4 regions of the Alteromonas sp. HB246098 genome follow, and region 3 is predicted to be linked to each of the others. Evidence: predicted binding sites of a transcription regulator. Region 3 holds the regulator's gene; each other region holds the start of a gene.
What was found. Region 3 encodes MetJ, which represses methionine synthesis genes. Its sites were predicted from a motif close to TAGACGTCTAGACGTCTA; they were not measured.
Positions count from the first base shown of each region.

Region 1: the regulator MetJ is predicted to act here: its motif matches at 1,506-1,523, upstream of metA (homoserine O-succinyltransferase MetA).
Region 2: the regulator MetJ is predicted to act here: its motif matches at 1,148-1,165, upstream of thrA (bifunctional aspartate kinase/homoserine dehydrogenase I).
Region 4: the regulator MetJ is predicted to act here: its motif matches at 1,451-1,468, upstream of serA (phosphoglycerate dehydrogenase).

Region 1 covers NZ_JBTZUG010000001.1:1,094,523-1,097,716, forward strand. The annotation lists gene ACYTPF_RS04695 (homocysteine S-methyltransferase family protein) at 1-499, opposite strand, end outside; gene metA (homoserine O-succinyltransferase MetA) at 503-1,441, opposite strand; gene ACYTPF_RS04705 (DUF2802 domain-containing protein) at 1,563-1,997, opposite strand; gene ACYTPF_RS04710 (chemotaxis protein CheW) at 2,057-2,548, opposite strand; gene ACYTPF_RS04715 (chemotaxis protein CheW) at 2,566-3,194, opposite strand, start outside.
Region 2 covers NZ_JBTZUG010000005.1:318,860-322,053, forward strand. The annotation lists gene ACYTPF_RS13135 (excinuclease ABC subunit UvrA) at 1-961, shown strand, start outside; gene thrA (bifunctional aspartate kinase/homoserine dehydrogenase I) at 1,340-3,194, shown strand, end outside.
Region 3 covers NZ_JBTZUG010000009.1:135,573-138,766, reverse strand. The annotation lists gene metF (methylenetetrahydrofolate reductase) at 122-1,009, opposite strand; gene metJ (met regulon transcriptional regulator MetJ) at 1,170-1,502, shown strand; gene ACYTPF_RS17205 (malic enzyme-like NAD(P)-binding protein) at 1,590-2,825, opposite strand.
Region 4 covers NZ_JBTZUG010000002.1:89,422-92,615, reverse strand. The annotation lists gene ACYTPF_RS06315 (5-formyltetrahydrofolate cyclo-ligase) at 1-618, shown strand, start outside; gene rpiA (ribose-5-phosphate isomerase RpiA) at 708-1,364, shown strand; gene serA (phosphoglycerate dehydrogenase) at 1,699-2,928, shown strand; gene ACYTPF_RS06300 (DUF481 domain-containing protein) at 3,138-3,194, opposite strand, start outside.

The DNA of each region.
Region 1 (3,194 bases), on a different contig from region 3:
CCTGTACTAATTCGTCAAAAGTGACATTGCGCTTACCTGGGTCGTTCACGTCAGGAGAAATAGACGCCGTGCGGTTTGTTGGCCCTAATACGCCGGCAACAAAACGGGGTTTCTCTGGTGTTTTTGCTGTGAATTCGTCTGCTGCTTTACGCGCCAATTTAGCCGCTGCTAAATTGATATCACGTGATTGGGCCTGCATATCATAATCAGCCATAGCAATAGTCGTAGCATTAAACGTATTCGTTTCAATAATGTCCGCACCAGCTTCAAAGTAATCACAGTGAATTTGGTAAATAATATCGGGCTGGGTAAGCACTAATAGGTCGTTATTACCCTTTACGTCGCAATGCCAGTCTGCAAACTGTGTCCCGCGGTAATCTTCTTCTTCCAACTTGTGGCGCTGGATCATGGTGCCCATTGCACCGTCTAGTATAAGAATGCGTTTTTGAGCGGCTTCTGTAAGCGATGCCTGCGCACTAGAAATTTCTCTTTGGCTCACGTGCTACCTCTTTGGCTGTGACTTTTCAGCAAGCTGATTTAAATCGTAAGGCGTGGTCTGATAGACATAATAATTCAGCCAGTTTGTAAACAATAGGCTGCCGTGCGAGCGCCACTGTACAATAGGAGACTTGGCTGGATCATCCCCTTCAAAATAATTTTTTGGCATTGCTGGGGTTTGACCCGCGGCAATATCCCGTAAGTACTCGTCTTTAAGCGTATCAGGGTCATATTCTGGATGGCCTGTTACAAACACCATTCGCTTGTCTTCTGATGCTACGATATAGGCACCCACGTCCTCAGATTCTGCCACAACGCTAAGGCCTTCGACACTGTTATACAGAGAAGTATCGATATGCCCGTAACGAGAGTGAGGGGCATGAAAAGTTGGGTCGAAGCCTCTTAAAAGCTCATTGTTCGGGTCGTTCACTTTATGTTGAAAAACTCCTGAAAACTTTTCGTCTCTAATCTTTCGAGTAATACCATAAAAGTGATACATAGCAGCGTGAGCAGCCCAGCACAGGTATAAAGTAGAGTTAACGTGCCGCTGTGCCCATTCCAATATTTTGGTCATGGTTTCCCAATACTTCACTTCTTCATAGTCGATAAGCGCTAGGGGTGCGCCAGTAACAATAAGGCCATCGTATTTTTTGTTCGCGACTGCTGAAAAGTCGTGGTAGAAGGCATCCATATGTGATTGGGGAGTATTTTTTGGTGCTTGATTATCAATTCGAATCAAGTCTACATTTATTTGCAGCGGCGTATTTGACAACAGGCGAAGCAACTGCACTTCCGTTTCTATCTTGTTCGGCATCAAATTAAGAATGCCGACTTCAAGAGGACGAATATCCTGATTGGCAGCCCTGTCCATGTCCATGGTAAAAATATTTTCACCTAGTAGTACATTCTGCGCGGGTAATTGCTCAGGAATACGAATTGGCATAGAGGACTCCAGTGATAAATTACAATACCTGTATTGTGTCTATAACTGGCGATATGTCAACATCTTTACGTCTAGACGTCTAAACGTTTCTTTTTTAAGACGAGCCTATCGATACAAACAACTAGCTATTTTGCTTATGCACCATCATTAACATCTCAGCTTCAGCGCGAGGAATGTCACAGGCCTCAATAATTTCGTCAATACTGGCGCCTTGCTTAACTAAGTCTGCAGCACGCTGATATAAACGTAGTGAAGGGTCTTGCATTTTGAGTTCGCGAAGCTGATTTTCTATATCAGTTTGCTTTTCGTCTAGTTCTTGAAGGTGGCGAGTGATAACCAGAGTGCGTGCTTGCGCCTCGGTTTGTTGATTATTTGCGTTGTTAGCGAGCGCCTCAATTCGCGCAATGGCCGATGCACTATTTTGCTCGCTATCGCTTAAAGCTGTACGTAACTGCTTAATGTGCGAATACAGAATACTTACAGTAACAGCAAGCACAATGATAAAACCGCACAAGATAAGTTCAATTAAGGTAGGTGCAGCAAGCTGCCATTCCATGGACATAACCCTTGGGGAAATGGTGGCGACATAGACAATACATGCCGCCTATTCATTATTTAGATATTGCTGAGCTCATCCCACTCTTCGTCGCTGAGCAATTTATTCAAATCGACGAGAATAAGCAGTTCGCCATCACGATTGCTAACGCCTTGGATAAATTTAGCACTTTCTTCAGTACCAACGTTAGGGGCGCTGTCGATTTCTGAAGATTTTAAGTACACCACTTCGGCGACACTATCCACTAAGATACCGACAACCTGTTCGTCAGACTCTATGATCACTATACGAGTGTTGTCTGTGATTTCCGTTGGTGGTAGCCCAAAACGCGCACGGGTATCGATGACAGTTACCACGTTACCACGCAAGTTAATAATACCAAGCACATAATCAGGCGCACCGGGTACAGGGGCTATTTCGGTATAACGCAATACTTCTTGTACTTGCATTACGTTAATACCGTACGTTTCTTCACCTAAGCGATACGTCACCCATTGAAGGACTTCATCGTTACTGTCGCTAGCGTTATTATTCATTCTTTCATCGCTCATGAACCTGGCTCCCAATACTATGGCGTCTGGTCGTTACTGCCTAAGCCTTTGTTAAGCATAGATATTAATTCTTCAACGTCAATTAACGCACACATTTTTTCTTTAACCATCCCTGCTAACCAGGGACGTTTACCTGTGGACTCGCGCCATTTTACGTCATCGGTAGTCAAATTGACCGTGTTTACAAGCTTTTCGCTTGCTAGTCCCCACGCACTCTCTCCTAACATTATAAGATATCGGTAGTTGAGCGATTGTGCGAGATTTTCGTCGTATTTTTCTGGCATTACCCATTTTGCAGAGTCAACAACACTTAGTTTAGACTCTCTGTGCAACATTACACCCATAAACCAGTCAGGTTTTCCAAATAAAGGGCCAATTTTTTCAATTTGGTGGATACCCCCTAGCGAAGTTAAGGGAACCGCAAGTGTTAGCCCTGCAACCTCAAAGAATAGCGCCTGAAAGCGGAAACCGAGAGTATCCTTTAGTGGAGTTTTTAAACTCTCAGGAACACTTACCTCACTTTCTTCTGCCTGTACAGGTACCTCAACGGATGAATGCTGCTTTTCGCTATCAATCGTCTTTAAATTTTGACTTTCAATTAACGAAGAAACCTCTTCAGCTAACGCTTCTTCTTTGTTGACGTGCG
Region 2 (3,194 bases), on a different contig from region 3:
AGCATTGGTTGAGTTGGTCAAAGATGGTTTAAGTACAGCCGAGAAAGAAGGGAAGCGAGCGAAAGAAACGAGAGAAACGAAAGAACTGCTTACTGACGCCAATTCGCTTCTTGCTCAAGACGCTTTTTCGCATGAAAGTGAGCTGCAGCAAGGGCGAATTGAAAGCGGGCTTGAAGAGTTAAGCCGTATAGTTGTGGTGGATCAGTCTCCCATAGGCAGGACACCTCGTTCAACATTGGCAACCTATACCGGTATATTTGATCAAATCAGAAGTTTATTTGCTTCAACCGAAGCAGCAAAATTCCGTGGGTACGATGCGGGTCATTTTTCGTTTAACGTCGCAAAAGGGCGATGCCCACATTGTGAAGGTTTGGGTGTGGTATCGGTAGAACTACTGTTTATGCCGAGTGTTTACTCCCCCTGTACCGTTTGTAACGGTAAGCGTTTTAACGAAAACGTACTGGAAGTCGGTTACAACGAACACTCTATTGCTGATGTACTATCGCTTACGGTTGAAGAAGCGCTATCTGTATTTAATAGTAATCAAGTCATTACGCGGGGGCTTCAAACACTAATGAATGTAGGGCTTGGCTATTTAACCCTGGGGCAAAGTGCTACTGAATTATCAGGCGGCGAGGCGCAGCGCATTAAATTAGCGTCAGAACTTAAACGTGCTCAAAATGCTAATACCCTTTATGTGCTCGATGAACCTACAACAGGTTTACACCTTTCAGACACCTCGCTACTTATGCAGCATTTAACCACACTAGTTGAAGCGGGGAATACGGTGGTGATGGTTGAGCACAATATGCAGGTAGCTGGGGCTTGCGATCACATTATAGATATGGGGCCAGGCGCAGGTGATGAGGGAGGAGAAATCGTTGCAGAAGGTAGCCCAGAGGAGGTTGCTGAGGTCCAACAAAGTGCAACAGCCCCTTTTTTGAAGGCGAGTTTGGCCTAAAGAAAGGTTTCCACTGGATGAGTTCTGTTTGAATGATCTTAGAAATAAGCAGGTTTTAAAGCTATCAGAGTACTAGTAAGTCGACTAATAACAGCTTGAACTCGTATTTGTACCTTAAAAAGAAATATTAATTGAAGAGTGTTTCATATTTTGCAATACAGTGTGGTGAAAACTGCGGTTGACTTATAGACGTCTATACGGCAAATTGCTTGTATGAAAAAGATTCTACTTACTCGCACCACCATTATGTTAATTACCACCTTAAAAAGGGCGGTCGCTGACTAGTGCAAGTAAGCAAAAGACAACGAAAGCCCGCCTAACACAGAGCGGGCTTTTTTTTACACACGTTTTAGCATGCGTAACCTTAAGGAGCAGCATATGAAAGTCTTAAAGTTTGGGGGTTCTTCTCTAGCCGATGCACCGCGATACATGCGCGTTATGGAAATTAGCACGGCAACCCACCAAACCGACGGTGCTGCGGTTGTACTTTCTGCCCCCAAAGGGGTAACGAACGCGCTTTCACTACTTTGTGAACAAGCAGCCGCGGGTGAAGATTTCCAGCCATTATTCGATAAGTTGAACGACACGGTTACAGGCATTGCCAATGACCTAAACGATGAGTTCGACGGGTTTGAGCACGCAAGCGTGGTGGAATTTATCAATAGTCACTTATCAGTATTAAAACAGCATCTTGAAGGCATCAAGCTGCTCGGCGTTGCGCCAGACAATGTTGCTGCTGGTATTCTTAGCATTGGCGAATACATCTCGGTGACGCTTTTTAGCGCTATGCTATCGGCTAAAGGGATCGCAAATCGCGTTATCGACCCAGTTAAATATGTACTTGCCGAGGGCGATTACCTAGACAGTATTGCCGACGTATCGCTAAGTAAAGCACGTTTTACAGATGTACCTACCGATGGTAGCGAGTTTTTGATTATGCCAGGGTTCGTTGCCGTAAACGAAGCAGGCGAAAAAGTAACCCTAGGACGTAACGGCTCTGACTATTCAGCAGCTATCTTGGCGGCCTGTATCGACGCAAGCTGCTGTGAAATTTGGACTGACGTAGACGGTGTCTACAACGCTGATCCAAATCAAGTTGAAGGCGCGGTACTGCTTGATAAGCTTACTTATCAAGAAGCGATGGAGTTGTCTTACTTCGGCGCAAAAGTGCTTCACCCCAAAACTATCGGCCCAATTGCACAGCACCACATTCCTTGCCTGATCAGAAATACACTTAATCCAGCTGCACCTGGTACGCTAATCAGTAATGAGAAAAGCGAAGTGTGGACGTCGGTCAAAGGTATTTCACAGCTTGATAATGTCACTATGTTCAACGTGGCCGGCCCAGGCCTTAAAGGCATGGTGGGTATGGCGAGTCGTGTGTTTGAGGTGATGTCTAACGCTAATATTTCAATTAGCCTTATTACTCAGTCATCTTCGGAATATTCAATTAGTTTCTGCATTCAGAGCAAAGATGCCAGCCGTGCATTAACGTTACTTGAAGATGCTTTTGCGCTAGAACTACAAAACCAGCTGCTGGACCCTATTGAAGTGCGTCACGACTTGGCTATTGTTACTTTGGTTGGTGACGGTATGCGTCAAACTAAAGGCTTGGCAGCGCGCTTCTTTAACTCGCTTGCTCAAGCGCGAGTAAACAATGTTGCTATCGCACAGGGCTCTTCAGAGCGTTCTATTTCCACAGTAATCGAAAGCAAGCGTGCCAAGAAAGCGGTTAAGGTTATTCACCAGAATTTTTTCTCTGATCGCCATACCATAGACGTATTTCTAGTAGGGTGTGGCAATGTAGGAACCGAACTGCTTGTCCAAATTCAAAAGCAGCAGCCAGCACTTTTAAAACGCAATATTCAGCTGCGCGTTTATGGTATAGCCAATAGCCGTAAATTGCTGTTGAACAGTCAAGGTATTGATTTAAGCAGCGATTGGAATGCGGCACTTGACTCTGCAAGTGAAGGCTTGAGTGTAGAGCGTCTACATCAGTTCGCTAACGACAATAGTCTGGTGAACCCGGTGATTGTTGACTGTACTAGCCATGAAGCCATCGCTAATCAGTACGTCGATATGATGGAAAGCGGCTTTCACGTAGTAACGCCTAACAAAAAGGCGAATACTTCCGCTATGGCTTATTACCGTAAGCTGCGTAAAACGGCACTTACTACAAATCGTCAATACCTTTATGAGACGACAGTGGGCGCAGGTCTTCCTGTTATCGACA
Region 3 (3,194 bases):
AGCAAATGGTAACTGGCGTAGGCTTCAGTGGCAAAAGGTTAATCAATACTTTATACAACAAAGGCGCATGGAATGCGCCTTTAGTTATCTACTTGTATAGCTTTGTTACCGCTACACAAAATCAATCGCCGGAGCGCACACCTAGCATATGACAGATTGCATAGCTTAGTTCACTACGGTTGAGAGTATAGAAGTGAAAGTGCTTCACCCCTTCTTTTGCCAGTACCTTCACTTGGTCCATGGCAATATTAGCGCCTATTAGGTTACGAGTGGCTTGATCATCTGCATCAAGACCGTCGAACATCTTGTGCAACCAGCCCGGAACGTGCACGTCTGTAAAGCCAGCAAACCTTACTAACGTTTGGTAGTTAGTCACAGGTAAAATTCCTGGAACTATGTCTAAGTCTACTCCCGCGGCGGCTGCGCGGTCTCTAAATCGCAGGTAAACACTCGTATCGAAGAAGAACTGGGTTATCGCTTCGGTAGCGCCAGCTTCAGCTTTGCGTTTAAGGTTTAGCAAGTCGAACTGCGCATTTGGCGCTTCAGGGTGTTTTTCTGGGTAGGCAGCAACTGAAATATCAAAATCGGCAACGTCTTTTAGTAAGGCAACTAAGTCAGAGGCATACATCTCTGTTTTGTCTACCCCTTTAGGCAAGTCGCCACGCAAGGCGACAATACGGCGAATGCCAGAATCCCAGTAGTCTCTTGCAATTTGCTTTAATTCATCACGGCTTGCGTCGACACAGGTTAAGTGAGGAACGGCAGCAACGCCTGTTTGCTGTTGAATACGTTTTACCACATCGTGGGTTCTGTCACGTTCACCGCTATTGGCGCCGTAAGTAACCGACATGTAGCTTGGCTTTAGCGGGGCTAGACGTTCAACCGACTTCCACAGGGTTTGTTCCATGGCTTCCGTTTTAGGCGGAAAGAATTCAAAAGATACATCAATATCACGCAGCTCCGACAGGGACTGGTTTAATGCATCGATACCTTGTGCGTAAGAAACCATGGTTTATACTCTCAAAAATGTAATCTTATAGACGTTTAGACGTCTAAATTAAAGAATATATGTCTAGACGTCAAGAGGTTTACACTGCTCAATTGACCTTTTCGTGAACTTGTTTAGAATTTCTCTTCATAATATAAAAAGAGTAGACCGAGTTAGTACAATGGCAGAATGGAACGGTAAATATATTCACCCCTACGCAGAACATGGGAAAAAGAGCGAGCAGGTAAAGAAAGTCACTGTCTCTATACCTATTAATGTGCTTAAAGCACTTACTGATGAGCGTACCCGACGCCAAATCAATAATTTGCGCCACGCCACTAATTCGGAACTGTTGTGTGAAGCGTTTTTACACGCGTTTACCGGACAACCTTTGCCTAACGACGATGACCTGCGTAAAGACAACCCTAATCGCGTGCCGGCTGAAGCTAGGCGCATTATGGAAGAAATGGGTATTGATCCAAGCTTCGAAAATGATGTGTCTGAAGACGACTGATATCTATCATTAAAGAGACACGGCCCTGTATTGTATGTTAGCGGATGTAAGTAATTACCTACAACACAGCGCCGTTTTTATGTATCTTTATTCTTCCGGGTTTTCAGGCACTCGTGCAACGCCCGACTCAATAGCCGCCTTAGATACAGCGGTAGCAATACGCTCGCACAGACGTGGGTCCATAGGCTTGGGAATAATATAATCCTTACCAAACGTTAGGCTGTCACTTTTACTTGCGGCTAATACTTCCTCTGGGACGGGTTCTTTTGTAATAGCACGAAGGGCTTCAACTGCCGCCACTTTCATCTCGTCATTAATAGCTGTAGCGCGAACGTCTAGAGCGCCACGGAAAATAAATGGAAAGCACAGCACGTTGTTTACCTGATTAGGGTAGTCTGAGCGTCCAGTAGCCATAATTAGGTCTTTATGTACTTCGTGAGCGAGTTCAGGCTTTATCTCTGGGTCAGGGTTAGAGCATGCAAATACAATTGGATTTTCAGCCATCAAAGAAAGCGCTTCTGGCGGTAAAACATCAGGGCCTGATACACCGACAAAGATATCTGCGCCTTCCATTACATCTTCAAGGGTGCGCTTATCAGTGTTGTTAGCAAACAGCTTCTTGTGCTCAGTTAAATCTTCGCGACGAGTGTGGATAACGCCTTTCCTATCTAACATGTAGATACGCTCACGCTGGGCTCCACACTTAATCAGTAGCTCCATACAGGCAACCGCTGCTGCGCCAGCGCCCATGCAAACAATTTTAGCGTTCTCTATATTTTTGCCCTGAATCTCTAAAGCGTTAAGCATACCTGCGGCGGTTACAATAGCGGTACCGTGTTGATCATCATGGAATACTGGGATTTTACAGCGCTTAATGAGCTCTTGCTCAATTTCAAAGCATTCCGGCGCTTTGATATCTTCTAGGTTAATACCGCCAAACGTATCAGCAATATTGGCTACAGTATTGATGAATTCTTCCGTCGTACGATGTTTCACTTCAATATCAATGGCATCTAAACCAGCAAAGCGTTTAAATAGAAGCGCTTTACCTTCCATGACAGGTTTTGAAGCTAATGGGCCTAAATTGCCTAATCCTAAAATTGCCGTTCCGTTACTAATAACAGCAATAAGGTTGCCTTTACCCGTATATTTATAGGCATTATCTGCATCTTCGGCGATTTCTCTCACCGGTTCGGCAACGCCCGGGCTATAAGCAAGAGCAAGATCGTCGACACTATCGGCAGGCTTAGATAGCTCTACGCGAATTTTTCCAGGCGTGGGTTTGGCGTGATAGTCAAGTGCGCGTTGTCTAAAATCTGACATGTAAAAAAGTATCCTTAGATGTAGGGTTCATCGGTGTTTTCGTTCACGCTCTGTAGCTATTTTATTATCGTTGTAGTTATAGGTAGATAAACATAAGCGCGTTACAACCAACTAATGACAAAAGTGATTATAAATAGTTGTGGGCACTGGTGTGGTACGTTGGAAACTGCAGACCTAGCGTTAACGCTTTCTGATTTTCCTCACATATCGCTGTTGATATTAGGACTAACATTTAGACCTACATTTATATCCAAAAGCGCCACGAGCCTTTACAGTAAAGCATTATTCATAAAATTAATGCTCACTATCAAGGTGCCGATCGCAACTCTAACACAGCCAATCACTGTGTACATATCTGATCAGAATTCT
Region 4 (3,194 bases), on a different contig from region 3:
CAGAAAGCTAGAGCCCAACTTCGCAAAAAGCTTCGCGAAGCGCGCCGTAGTTTACCTGACGAACAGCGTGAAGACGCTGCACAGTGCATCGCGGCCCAGCTAAACACCCTCCCCTTTGTTATGAGCGCAACTACTGTAGCCGGGTACTTGGTTAACGATGGCGAAGTAAACTTAAAATACTACATTGAATCAACTTGGCAGCACTTGCACAAAAAATTCGCATTGCCTGTGCTACACCCTGTATGCAAAGGGCACTTGCTTTTTTTATCTTATACCCCCGATTCTTTGTTAATTAATAACAAATACAACATAGAAGAGCCTGTATTGTCCTGTGAAGCCGTCATACCTGTTACACAATGCGATGTTATCCTTATGCCGCTAGTGGGGTTTGATACAAACGGAAACCGCTTGGGTATGGGTGGCGGCTATTACGACCGCACCTTAAGCTTTACACAACGCAAGTTAAATACTCAATCAGCCTTGAAACAGCATACTCCAAAATTGGTAGGTATCGCTCACGATGTGCAAGAAGTTGATGCCCTGCCCACTGCGCCGTGGGATGTACCGCTCGATGCTATAGTGACTCCTTCTCGCACACTTATATTCACTAAACCGTAATTTCACTATATCAAATTGAACCTATGAACTTATGGGTTCATGTTCACTTATAAGTTACACTTGCAAACATAATAAGTTGGAGAGTAACCATGGATCAGAACGAAAAAAAGCAAGCCGTAGCCAAAGCAGCCATCGACTATGTTGAAGCAGACAGTATTGTCGGTGTGGGTACGGGCTCTACTGTTAATTTTTTCATAGAAGAACTGGGCAAAATTAAGCACAAAATTGAAGGCGCGGTTTCAAGTTCAGAGGCATCTACCGAGCGTTTGAAAGCCTTGGGCATCGAAGTCTTCGAGTTAAATGAAGTTAGCAACCTTTCAGTTTACATTGACGGTGCCGACGAAGTCACTGAACACAAACATATGATTAAAGGCGGCGGCGCAGCTCTGACCCGCGAGAAGATTGTCGCGGGTGCCGCTACCACGTTCGTTTGTATTGTAGATGAAAGTAAGCGCGTGCCTGTTTTAGGTGACTTCCCACTTCCTGTAGAAGTTATTCCTATGGCTCGCTCTTTTGTTGCTCGCGAACTGGTAAAGCTGGGTGGCGACCCCGAGTACAGACAAGGCGTTGTGACAGATAACGGTAACGTTATTTTAGATGTCCACAATCTTGAAATACTAAACCCACGTGAGTTAGAGCAAAAAATCAATAATATTCCGGGCGTAGTAACTAACGGTATTTTTGCGCTACGTGGCGCAGATGTAGTGTTAAGTGCAACCGACAGTGGTGTTGAAACCTTTAAGTGATACGGGCGGCTTAACCGCCCACATTCCAGTGTTTTGTTGAAAAGCTAGGCAAAATACTGCTTTTAACTTAGCGTGTTTTCTGTTAATTTCCGTTTAGACGTCTAGATGTCTCAATTAATACTATTTTGCAGCTAGATGTTTATGTTGCTTAAGGTTATGAACCTTTATTATTAAAGCAATTAGCGTAACTAAAACGCTAGATAGCAGGCGCTAAACCAAGGCTCTGTTGCAAATAAGGTAGTGCATCTTTAGATGTTAGCTACTTAAAATTTATGAGAGCCTATAGTTGGCACTGCCAGCAACCCCAATTAAATCAGCGAGAGATAGCGAGTTCATGAGCAAAGTTTCATTAGAGAAGGATAAAATCCGAATTTTGTTGTTGGAAGGTGTTCACCAAAGTGCTTTGGAAACACTACAAAGCAATGGGTATAGCAACATTGAATTTCTCAAAACCTCTCTTCCTGAAGATGAGTTAATTGAGAAGATTAAAGACGCCCACTTTGTTGGTATTCGTTCACGTACACAGATTACCGAGAAAGTAGTTGATGCGGCACAAAAGCTTGTTGCTATTGGTTGTTTCTGCATTGGTACCAACCAGGTAAACCTTGAAGCTACGCAGCGCCGTGGTATTCCCGTTTTTAACGCGCCTTTTTCTAATACTCGCTCGGTTGCAGAACTTGTTCTTGGGCAAATTATTCTTTTGCTTCGTCAAGTGCCTAGCAAAAACGCCAAAGCTCACCGCGGTGAATGGGAGAAGACCGCAGTAGGTTCGTACGAAGCTCGCGGAAAAACCTTAGGTATTATCGGCTATGGCCACATAGGTACACAGCTTAGTATTCTAGCTGAGCACCTTGGTATGCGCGTTCAATTTTTCGATATCGAAGACAAGCTAGTGCTGGGTAACTCAGCTCAGGTGAAGTCGCTTGAAAAGCTACTTAATACCTCTGATGTGGTATCACTACACGTTCCCGAAACGCCGCAAACCCAAGATATGATTGGCGAAAAAGAACTGTCTCAAATGAAAAAAGGCAGCATTCTTATTAACGCATCTCGCGGTACTGTGGTTGATATTGACGCACTGGCTAAGGCGCTGGAAAGTGGCCATCTTAACGGCGCAGCAATTGATGTATTCCCAGTAGAGCCTAAGTCTAATACTGAAGAGTTTGAATCGCCGCTTCGCGCGTTCGACAACGTTATTCTTACTCCTCACGTAGGCGGAAGCACACAGGAAGCGCAAGAAAACATTGGTATTGAAGTAGCGGGTAAGTTAGCAAAATACAGCGATAACGGCTCTACGTTGTCGGCAGTTAACTTCCCTGAAGTATCACTGCCTGAACACACTGGTCGTTCGCGTTTGCTTCACGTACACAAAAACCAGCCAGGTATTCTTACGCAAATCAACAAAGCTTTTGCGGAAAAAGACATCAACATTGAAGCTCAGTATCTACAAACTAACTCTGAAATTGGTTATGTGGTAGTGGATGTTAAAGAAGATCGCGGCTATGAAGCACTAGCGGAACTTCAGCAAATTGACGGCACTATTAAGACCAGAATCCTTCATTAAACAAACGTTTAATCAAACGCTTGCTTGATATTTAGTTAAAAAAACGCTGCAACAATGCAGCGTTTTTTGTATCTGTATTTTTGTTTCACTCAGTAACCCTTTTATTCCGTGCCTGTTCCAACACTACTATGGCGCAGAAAAGAATTACCTACGTAAAGCATTAAACCGCCTCAACGTACAGTTGAGCAGTCAAGGCGCTTCAGCAAAGTTTAGAAGAAGTTGTAAACTAGGCTTACAGCAGTTTCTGTATCAAGTTTTTCTACATC